One region of the Paenibacillus sp. EB106-06-01-XG199 genome, then DNA from elsewhere that is predicted to be linked to it. Evidence: predicted binding sites of a transcription regulator. Region 1 holds the regulator's gene; the other holds the start of a gene.
What was found. The regulator LexA, encoded in region 1, represses DNA repair genes until DNA is damaged. The targets are predictions, from matches to a motif close to CGAACATATGTTCG.
Positions count from the first base shown of each region.

Region 2: the regulator LexA is predicted to act here: its motif matches at 2,605-2,618, upstream of recA (recombinase RecA).

Region 1 is NZ_JBYTDQ010000001.1:464,878-469,908, reverse strand. It holds gene AC3WT9_RS02430 (HAD family hydrolase) at 1-694, opposite strand, end outside; gene AC3WT9_RS02425 (hypothetical protein) at 730-1,257, opposite strand; gene AC3WT9_RS02420 (DUF896 domain-containing protein) at 1,308-1,517, opposite strand; gene AC3WT9_RS02415 (LysM peptidoglycan-binding domain-containing protein) at 1,628-2,041, opposite strand; gene lexA (transcriptional repressor LexA) at 2,334-2,960, shown strand; gene AC3WT9_RS02405 (L,D-transpeptidase) at 3,136-3,474, shown strand; gene AC3WT9_RS02400 (DMT family transporter) at 3,889-4,266, opposite strand; gene AC3WT9_RS02395 (TetR/AcrR family transcriptional regulator) at 4,267-4,818, opposite strand.
Region 2 is NZ_JBYTDQ010000001.1:290,421-295,451, forward strand. It holds gene AC3WT9_RS01640 (YajQ family cyclic di-GMP-binding protein) at 1-316, shown strand, start outside; gene pgsA (CDP-diacylglycerol--glycerol-3-phosphate 3-phosphatidyltransferase) at 467-1,054, shown strand; gene AC3WT9_RS01650 (competence/damage-inducible protein A) at 1,101-2,390, shown strand; gene recA (recombinase RecA) at 2,688-3,752, shown strand; gene AC3WT9_RS01660 (regulatory protein RecX) at 3,867-4,601, shown strand; gene rny (ribonuclease Y) at 4,909-5,031, shown strand, end outside.

The sequences.
Region 1 (5,031 bases):
TGATCCAGACAGTAGTCAGACCAGCGGCCAAGCCGCCCTTAATATCCGTCGTGAGTTTGTCGCCGACCATGATCCCTTGTTCAGGGGTTATATCCAGCAGCGAAAGAGCATGCAGGAAGATATCCTTGTCCGGTTTTCCTTTGCCAAAGCTGCCTGAGATAACTACATGATCAAAATAGGGGATAAGCTCAGGCACTCCGTCGAGCTTCTCCTGCTGCAGTGACGGGCAACCATTCGTAAGCAGCAGTAGTTTCACCTTACCACGTAGTGCATCAAGCACCTGTAACGTCTCTTCATACATGTACGGCAGGCTACGGCGCTCGGCAGCAAACCTGTCTGCCAGCGTTTCGGCAAGCACCTCATCTTCGACACCGAGGGAGGCCAGACCACGCCGCCACGATTCTTTACGGTATACAGGAGCCAACTGTTGGAGCTTACGGAACTCCGGCTGTTCTCCAGCTGAGAAATTGGACCAAAGTGCTTCATAAGGATTAATCCCGATCATCTTTGTAAAAGGGAACGTCTCATAAGTTTCATAAAGATTCCTGGCTTCCCTGCGAACAGCAACTTCAAGCTCTTTAGGATCAATGGAGTCACCTGCAGCTTCACATGCATTGCGGAAGGCTTCTTCAACACTCCGTTCATCCCAGAGCAATGTATCGTCAAGATCAAATAGTACGGCGGTAATTGGCATTAGATTTCTCCCTCTCCCTACGCTGTTATATCTTCCTACTCGTGTACTACTTCGATGTTATTGGCTTTGCCGAACTCCTCCAGGCGTACACCCATGGCCTCAGTGTTATAGCGGTTAATCAGCTTGGAGAAAATCCACTGTTTGCGCTTGCCCTTATATTTAAGCACGACCACTCCACGGGACAAAGTGATCTTCTCAATATCTCCAGCTTGCAGCCAGCGTTCACGGTTATACTTAATCGTAGACACTCTGTTGCGCTCAACCTTCAGATACGGACGCCGGAAGAATAGAAGTGCCGCCAGCGCAAAGTAAAGAACGACGCCCAGCCAATTGGCAAGGATGCCGCTGCCTCTGGCCTCGTCGATCGAGCCTACCACCCAGAACATAATTCCAAGCAGCATTAGAACAACAGGAAATGCAATGTTGCGGCCCTTAAAGATATCACTATTTTTCGCAGCTGATTTTGACGAAGAAACATAAATGGAATCCTTGCCCTGCTTCTTTCTTTGCTTGTTGATCTGCTGTGTGTTGCGTTGAACCATTCTTTCCCAAGAACGGGCCATGTCAGTTCCCCCTAGTCATCCTGTAATATCTATGAAAAAGACACACTGGACTAATGTTTGAGTCCCTTGTTGCCTTGTTCATGCTCATCATTATCCACGATTTCAATAGTGTCGAGCTGGGCCCGGAAGTTGCTGCGGATGTTGCCCAGATAAATCTCGCGGAGCTTGGCCCGTTCAGCCAATTCCTCTTCACTCAGGCCGCCATTCTTCTGTTTGCGTGCCAGTTCATTGATGCGTGCGACCAATTCGTCAATATTCAATACTTTCCCCTCCCCTATAAATTCATTCTAACTTTGCCATGAGAAAAAGAGCTTGTCAAGGTCTCCCCCCTGAAAGCTCTTTACGTCAGTCTATACTGCTTATGATGAAGTTAATACACAGGCAATGTCAGTATATCTCCAGCCTGAATGTTCCCGTTCTTCAAACCGCTTGTTTTTTTAATTCCTTCTATATATACGACCGTCTTCATACCCGCTGGTTTGTTCTTTAGGGCGATACTCCAGAGCGTGTCTCCGCGTTCAACTACTACCCGCTTTTCCTGCTTCACTAATGATGCTGAACTCGCAAAAACATTACCAACAACTGTAAATCCCGATACAACAAGCATAAAGACCAGCATTAGCTTCACCAGATACTCTTTCCGGCATAGTCCTATGATCTCCGAAAATAAAGCGGCGGCGGATTGTTTCATTTCATTCATATGATTAGAAGCAGATTGTCCTCTAGTTGAATTAACTTCACCGGCCTCTTCGTAGATGCTGCGGTATGTACTGTATTTTAACATTGTCATCGTCCTCCAAACACTTGTTCTTACTTTCGAAAATAATATAACACGAACATGTGTTTTGATCAATAGATTTTTTAGAACAATTGTTCGCTTTTTTCCGTATCCATAAATGTGTCAGTTTTCAGCACCGGCATTGCCTTTTCCCGCCATTTTCAAACCGTTATTGGATACTAATATGGTAAAAGGCTACTATTTCCACTATTAATCTCAGATTGTTAGAACTTATGTTTGTACGAACGGAAGTTCTATGTTATAATTTTCCCAAACATACTATATGGGGTTGATTCCGATGTCAAAGATTTCGAGTCGTCAGCTGGCGATCCTGGAATTTATACGTAACGAAGTCCGTAGCAAGGGTTATCCTCCGTCCGTCCGGGAAATCGGTGAAGCTGTAGGCTTGGCCTCAAGCTCCACAGTGCACGGCCATCTGGACCGGCTTGAGAAGAAAGGCCTTATCCGCCGCGACCCTACGAAACCGCGTGCAATTGAGCTGCTCGGCCAGGAAGATTCCGAGAATGTACATCAATTCGTACAGACGGTTACCCGTATTCCTGTCGTAGGTAAGGTCACCGCCGGGGTGCCGATTACCGCAACGGAGAATATCGAAGATTACTTCCCACTACCTTCCCACTATGTGGGAGATAACAAGGTATTTATGCTCTCCGTTCTCGGTGACAGCATGGTGGAAGCAGGTATTATGAATGGTGACTATGTAATCGTCCGCCAGCAGCAGACTGCTGACAACGGCGATATCGTCGTTGCCATGACCGAAGAAGACGAAGCTACAGTCAAGACATTCTACAAAGAACGTGACCACATTCGTCTACAGCCGGAGAATCCGGCTTATGAACCCCTCCGTCTTAACCGCGTTACGATTTTGGGACGAGTTATCGGTCTCTTCCGCGATATCCATTAATATTTTTGTTCATATTTAAGGGCTGCTTCACTTGAAAAAGTGAAGCAGCCCTTTCCCCTTTTCAAATGGTCATTTTACTCATCACGAACATTTGTTCTGTTTATCCCATATAACAATTCCTTCGAACAGCAACAGCACTCCGCACATATTCTGATAGCAAAGGAGTGCTGAATCTATGCCTAATTATCGGATTATTGTTGATTTGTCGCAGCGCATGCTTTATTTGCTTGACAATAACATCGTTACCAGAGGGTTCCCTGTCGGTATTGGCACCATGCTTACCGTTACACCGGCGGGAGAATACACTATCATTAACAAACAGCCTAAGCCTGGCGGACCCTTCGGTGCATTCTGGATGGGTCTATCCAAACCACATTACGGCATTCATGGAACGAATGACCCTTCCTCCATCGGACATATGGTCTCCCATGGCTGTATCCGCATGTACAATGAGGATGTGCTGGCCCTTGCAGCAATCGTGCCTATTGGAACACGGGTTACAATAAGGGATTAACAGCATGGTGATCAGACAAAAGCAAAAACACCCTAAGGATCACAAAAAAATGATCGAGGGTGTTTTTCATTGTGCTTAATATGGGTCCTTCCTGTCTGCCGATTCATACCGGTCGCGTATTTCACGATTTTTAGCATATATGTACAAATCCAAAGCTATTATTCCTCTCCGGGCAAGTTTAACCAACAGTACGAATGCGTAAATACAAGCTACAACCGATATGAGCCACATCAATACGCTAAACACGCCAATACCATTAAGGAAAAAAATCTCACGATGCATAGACAACTTTCCTCACTCCCCTGTGTTCATAAATATGAAAATACCCCACCGTTTTGGCAGGGTACAGTTATTCCGTCATTATACTGTTGGGTGGAACAAATTGTATATGATCTTTATTTCAGCAGATTTGGCCTAGGCTCTATCGGAAAGGCTGGTTTGTTGTGTTTCGGCAGCCTCATCAGAGGAACCATGTCCGGGACCCAGCAAATTCAGCACAATCACACCAATGACGATTAAGGTTATTCCTATTACGCTGCCTGTATTTATTTTTTCTTTCCAGATCAGTACCGAGATAAGAACTGTAGCTACCGCCCCGATTCCAGACCAAATTGCATAGGCCGTATTTAATGGAATAGTCTTCAGTGATAACGACAAAAAGAAGAACGAGCAAATAAAACTAATCAGCATTACGATTACAGGAATAATTTTGGTGAATCCTTGCGATGCTTTGAGCATCGAAGTTCCTACAAGTTCGCTGGCAATGGATATCGCCAAAAACAGATACGGCACTTACTTCTCCTCCTTTACTCCGTCCATCAATTCTTTGTAAATGCGTTCTTTTAACTCCTGATCTGGCGGTGCCAGTCCAAACTTTTCTGCAAACCAGAGTCCGTCGGTCACCAGTCGGGCAATGGTTGCACGAAGTGGATCCACACCGTCATTTTCAAAATTGTGTTGCCATTCAGCATATTTCTCCTGCATGTTTGTCAACAACCCTGGATTCGTAAATAAAGCTGCTGCCAGCACCGAGTTCATGTCACTGCCTTCTCCAAAACCATAAAAAGTAGATTCAATGTACGCCCTGCTCCATTTACCAGCTTCTCGCTGGTCATGCTCTACACGGCTCTGAACATCTTCCGTAAAGTTTCGGGTCAGCTCATCCACCATACCGGAAACCAGTTGTTCCTTGTTAGGAAAGTGATACAGTAAACCGCCTTTGCTCACGTTGGCCGCTTTGGCCACAGCTTCCAGAGTTAAGTGCTCCACCCCTTGATCACGAACAATGGAGGAAGCCGCTTGCAAAATCATTTTTTTCTTAGAGCTGTTGTTATGTACAGTCACCTTATCACCCCCATTTGAACTGTACCGTCTGGACGGTTTTTTGTCAAACCAATATAAGTATAAATAACCTGACTACTCCGCAAGCAAAAATATATTGTGAATACGCTATCCGCTTGCAATGCCCACAAAATGGGTAATAACTACCATATAGTTTGAAGATCAGCTATTCGTTCCGCTATTGGCCGTTCTCTTTAAGTTTGGTTACGCGCATAT
Region 2 (5,031 bases), 170 kb from region 1:
GGGCGCAGTCATTGATATTTTGCAATCCAAGATGGTCAAACGTGGGATTACCCTCAAGAATCTGGATTTCGGAAAAGTCGAACCGGCTTCCCTTGGGACAGTGCGCCAGCGTCTTGGCCTTAAGCAGGGAATCGATCAGGAGAACGCCAAGAAAATCAATATTCTGATCCGGGATTCCAAGCTGAAGGTGAAGAGTCAGATTCAGGGAGATCAAATCCGCGTTACCGGCAAAAGCCGCGATGATTTGCAGCAAATTATTCAGATTTTGCGCAAAGCCGATTTGCCGCTGGATTTGCAGTTTAACAATTTAAAGTAAGCTTTTGTACCCCGCAGTGCTTACGCACCGGTTTTTGCGGGGTGCTTTCTGTTTTTTTGACACGTACATATAGCTATAATATACTTGCTTAAGCAGTTTTGAAGAAAATAGTGGAATTTCGGATTCGTAACGATCAGGGGAGGAACTTCAGTGAATTTGCCCAACCGCATCACGCTAGCCCGCATTTGCCTTATCCCGATTATGATGTTTTTTTTGCTGGTGGATTTCAGATTTTATCCGGAGCCTTTACATTGGGGCTCGTTCCAGCTTTCAATTAATCATCTGATCGCGGCTGTAATCTTCCTGCTCGCGGCCAGCACGGACGGTATAGACGGCTATATAGCCCGGAAATATAACATGGTCACTAATCTCGGCAAGCTGCTCGACCCGCTGGCGGACAAGCTGCTGGTTTCTGCGGTGCTGATTTCTCTGGTTGAGCTGGGAAGATGCGATTCATGGATCGCCATTGTGATTATCAGCCGTGAGTTCGCCGTAACCGGGCTGCGCCAGGTAGCGCTGCTCGAAGGCAAAGTGGTTGCCGCCAGCAAATGGGGCAAGATAAAGACAGTCGTGCAGATTGTCGCCATTTCCCTTCTGCTGCTCAACAACTTTCCCTTCCAGTTCGTCAGTATCCCTCTTGATGATATTGCCATTTGGGCCGCTGCGCTCATCACTATTTATTCGGGGATTGATTATTTCGTGAAGAACAAGGATCTGCTCCAACTTCATGATGCTTAGAACTTAATCACCCATCCACTTTATAACCAGGAGGAGAAAGCCAGCTATGAAAGCAGAAATAATTGCCGTCGGGACGGAGCTTTTACTTGGACAAATCGTGAACAGCAATGCCCAGTTCTTATCTGTAGAGCTGGCCGCGATGGGAATTGATGTATATTTTCAAACTGTGGTCGGGGATAACAGCGGCCGTATTCAGGAAGCAACAGAGATTGCAAAGAGCCGTGCAGATGTCATTTTGTTCACTGGTGGAATCGGTCCGACCGAAGATGACCTGACCAAAGACGCACTGGCGTTAACGCTGGGCCGTTCGCTTTATATCGACCCGCTTGCGATGGATCATGTACAGCGTTTTTTTGATGACCGAAAAATTGTGATGACAGAGAACAACCGTAAGCAGGCACTTATTATTGAAGGAACTACGCCGCTTTCCAATGAAATCGGCCTTGCTGTCGGGATCGCGTTCGCCCATGAAGAGAAGTATTATATCGTGCTTCCAGGCCCGCCGCGTGAGATGAAGCCAATGTTTACGGACAAGGCTAAACCATGGCTGCTGCAGCACGCACTGACAGACGAAATGCCGATTTACTCCAAAATGCTCAAATTTGCCGGCATCGGCGAGTCGCTGCTGGAGGACAAATTGATCGATTTGATCCGGAGTCAGACTGATCCAACTATCGCTCCTTATGCCAAGGAAGGGGAAGTGACGGTCCGCATCTCTACCAAAGCGACTTCTGAACACAGTGCCATGGAGAAGCTGGATGTGTTGGAGAAGACAATCAAGGATATTCTGCCGGAGCATATGTATGCCAATATAGATGTGCCGCTGGAACAGCTTATTGTCGATTGGATGGCAGATGCCGGACTGACCTTAAGCGCCGCAGAGAGCTGTACAGGCGGTTTGCTGATGGAGAGCATCACGAATATTCCGGGCAGCGCAACCATGTTCAATGGGGGTATAATTTGCTATTCCAATGACATGAAGAAGAAGCTGCTGAATGTGCCTGCTGCTCTTCTTGAGGGTCCTGATGCTGCCGGAGCGGTCAGCCGCGAAGTGGCTGAGGTGCTGGCGGAACAGGTAAGAATGATAGGGGACAGTGATTTCGGGTTATCAGTTACAGGCGTTGCCGGTCCCGGCTATTCCGAACGCAAGCCGGTAGGGCTTGTCTATGTCGGCTTAGCCGAACGGGGGCAAAAGACTGAGGTGTATGAGCTCAATCTCAAAGGGACGCGTGAGAACATCCGGCTGCGTTCAGTCAAAGCGCTATTATACCGTCTCTGGCGCAGGCTCGAGGAGCGCAAGGTGGCTACTCCGCCGGATGGATCAGCCTTGCAATAACCTGCTAAGACGGTATATAATTGTATATACGGAAGAACCGTAGCACTGAGAACTCTCTGCTGCGGTTTTTTGTTTTATGCGGCGCCGTGGACTACAGCGGAGCTCCTGCGAGCATAGGCCGTTGATTTCCGGTGACTGAAGGATTTGTATTGAATTCAACATCCGGAAGGAGGCTTACAATAAAAGGGAGTATTCTCCCGGAAGACAAAAAAAACGAATGTATGTTCGAAAAAAAGCTTGGCAAGACCTCCAAAACACGTTATTATATTACTATAAACAGTGAAGGAAGTGGTCTGATTGTCAGATCGTCGTGCAGCGCTTGATATGGCGCTTCGTCAAATAGAAAAACAATTCGGTAAAGGTTCGATCATGAAACTGGGAGAATCCTCGCATATGAAAGTCGAAGTCGTACCTAGCGGCTCCTTAGCACTTGATATTGCTTTAGGTATTGGCGGACTTCCTAAAGGACGCATTATTGAAGTATACGGACCGGAATCTTCCGGTAAGACGACTGTTGCTCTACATGCGATTGCAGAAGTTCAGAAGCTTGGTGGACAAGCTGCTTTCATCGATGCAGAGCATGCGCTTGACCCTAAGTATGCTAATGCTCTCGGCGTAAACATTGATGAGCTGCTGCTCTCCCAGCCGGATACAGGCGAACAGGCACTGGAAATCGCCGAAGCGCTCGTCCGCAGTGGCGCAGTAGACATTATCGTCGTGGACTCCGTAGCGGCACTGGTGCCGAAAGCGGAAATTGAAGGCGATATGGGAGATTCCCACGTTGGCTTGCAGGCACGTCTGATGTCTCAAGCTTTACGTAAGCTGTCCGGAGCGATCAACAAGTCGAATACAATTGCCATCTTCATTAACCAGCTCCGTGAGAAAATTGGCGTTATGTTCGGTAACCCGGAAACAACTCCAGGCGGCCGGGCATTGAAATTCTACTCTTCCGTTCGGCTTGATGTGCGCCGCGTAGAGAGCATTAAGATGGGAAATGATGTTGTCGGTAACCGTACGAAGATCAAGGTCGTGAAGAACAAGGTTGCACCTCCGTTCAAGCAGGCTGATGTTGATATTATGTACGGTGAGGGTATTTCCAGAGAGGGAAGCCTTGTTGATATCGGTACTGAAATGGATATCGTTAACAAGAGCGGTGCCTGGTATTCCTACGAGGGTGAACGTTTAGGCCAAGGTCGTGAGAATTCCAAGCAGTTCCTGAAAGAGCATCAGGACATTGCTCTGGTGATCGAGAATAAGATTCGTGAAGCCAGCAATTTGTCGACGATTGTAGCGGCTCCGAGTGAATCTGAGGTTGCTGCAGAGCAAGAGGAAGAAGAAAACTTGCTGCTCGAAATCGAATAAATTTAAGTGAATAATATATAAGGTATTAGGCGCCCTGTGAATGATCTTAACAGGGTGCTTTTTCATAAGATCAGAAGAGTATAAGAATCAATAGCTATGAGGTGACAGACAGCCATGGTAATACAATTGAACCCTGAACCGGAAGAACAGGAAGAACAACCGCTGGACAATTTCCCTGAAGGCGAGCTGCTTGTCATCACACGGGTTGAGCGGCAGAAGAAGTCCGATCACCGTTACATTATTCATTTCGGCGCATATAACATGACTGTTCATGAAGATGTCATGATTAAATATCGGATGATCACCGGCAGTTCGTTCATGAAGGAAGATCTGGTGGAAATTGTTGTTGCGGATGAACGGCAGCGTGCTTATGTAGAGGGACTGCGGTATTTGGAACGAAAGCCTCGGACGTCTCAGGAAATGGCCCGTCGTTTACGTGAGAAAGAAATAGGAGAGACTATTATTGCCGAGGTGCTGCTGCGGTTGCAGCAAGAGCGTTTCCTTGATGATCCCTTGTATGCCAAGCAGTGGGCGGAACAACGCATTGCAAACCAGCGTAAGGGCAAGCTATGGATCCGTCAGGAGCTGCGGGAGAAAGGAATCGACAAGTCGCTGATCTCGGAAGCGCTGGAGAATATCTCTCCGGAACAGGAACTGGAGAGTGCTCTGCAGACAGGGCGCAAGAAATGGAATCTGATTCGCGGAGACGTTAATGACAAGCGCAGAAAGACCGGAGCCTTCCTCATGCGGCGCGGATATTCCGGTGAAATGGTACGGCAGGTACTGAATGTTTTACGCCAGGAAGAGGATTTTGAGGGTGAAGAAGAGGAGATTTACTTCCCTGACTGATTCTCTTGACTTAAATGCGGTTATCGACTCTCTTGACAAGGTCTTTTTATAAATAATAAAATATAACATGAATCGGCATAAACTAAGAATCCTTTTTCCTTCCCAAAAAGCAGACTCTTATGTACCGGTTCGCGTACAACTCATATGAAATGTAATCGCCGGATAAGGCGGGCAGTGTGCATGTGCAGCATGTGCAGTATGGCAATCGGTGTATTACCGGTTTTTTGTATGGTGATGAACGGATAGTTTAACAACTGCACAATTCCCAAGGCATTTCCCTTGGAGGAACCAACGAGGAGGTGAACAGATGGTAACTGCAATCTGGGTCATAATCGTTCTCGTTGTAGCTGCATTATTCTTTGGATTCGGTTATTTTATTCGTAAATCCCTTGCAGAAGCTAAGATTTCAAGCGCAGAGAAAGAAGCCGTA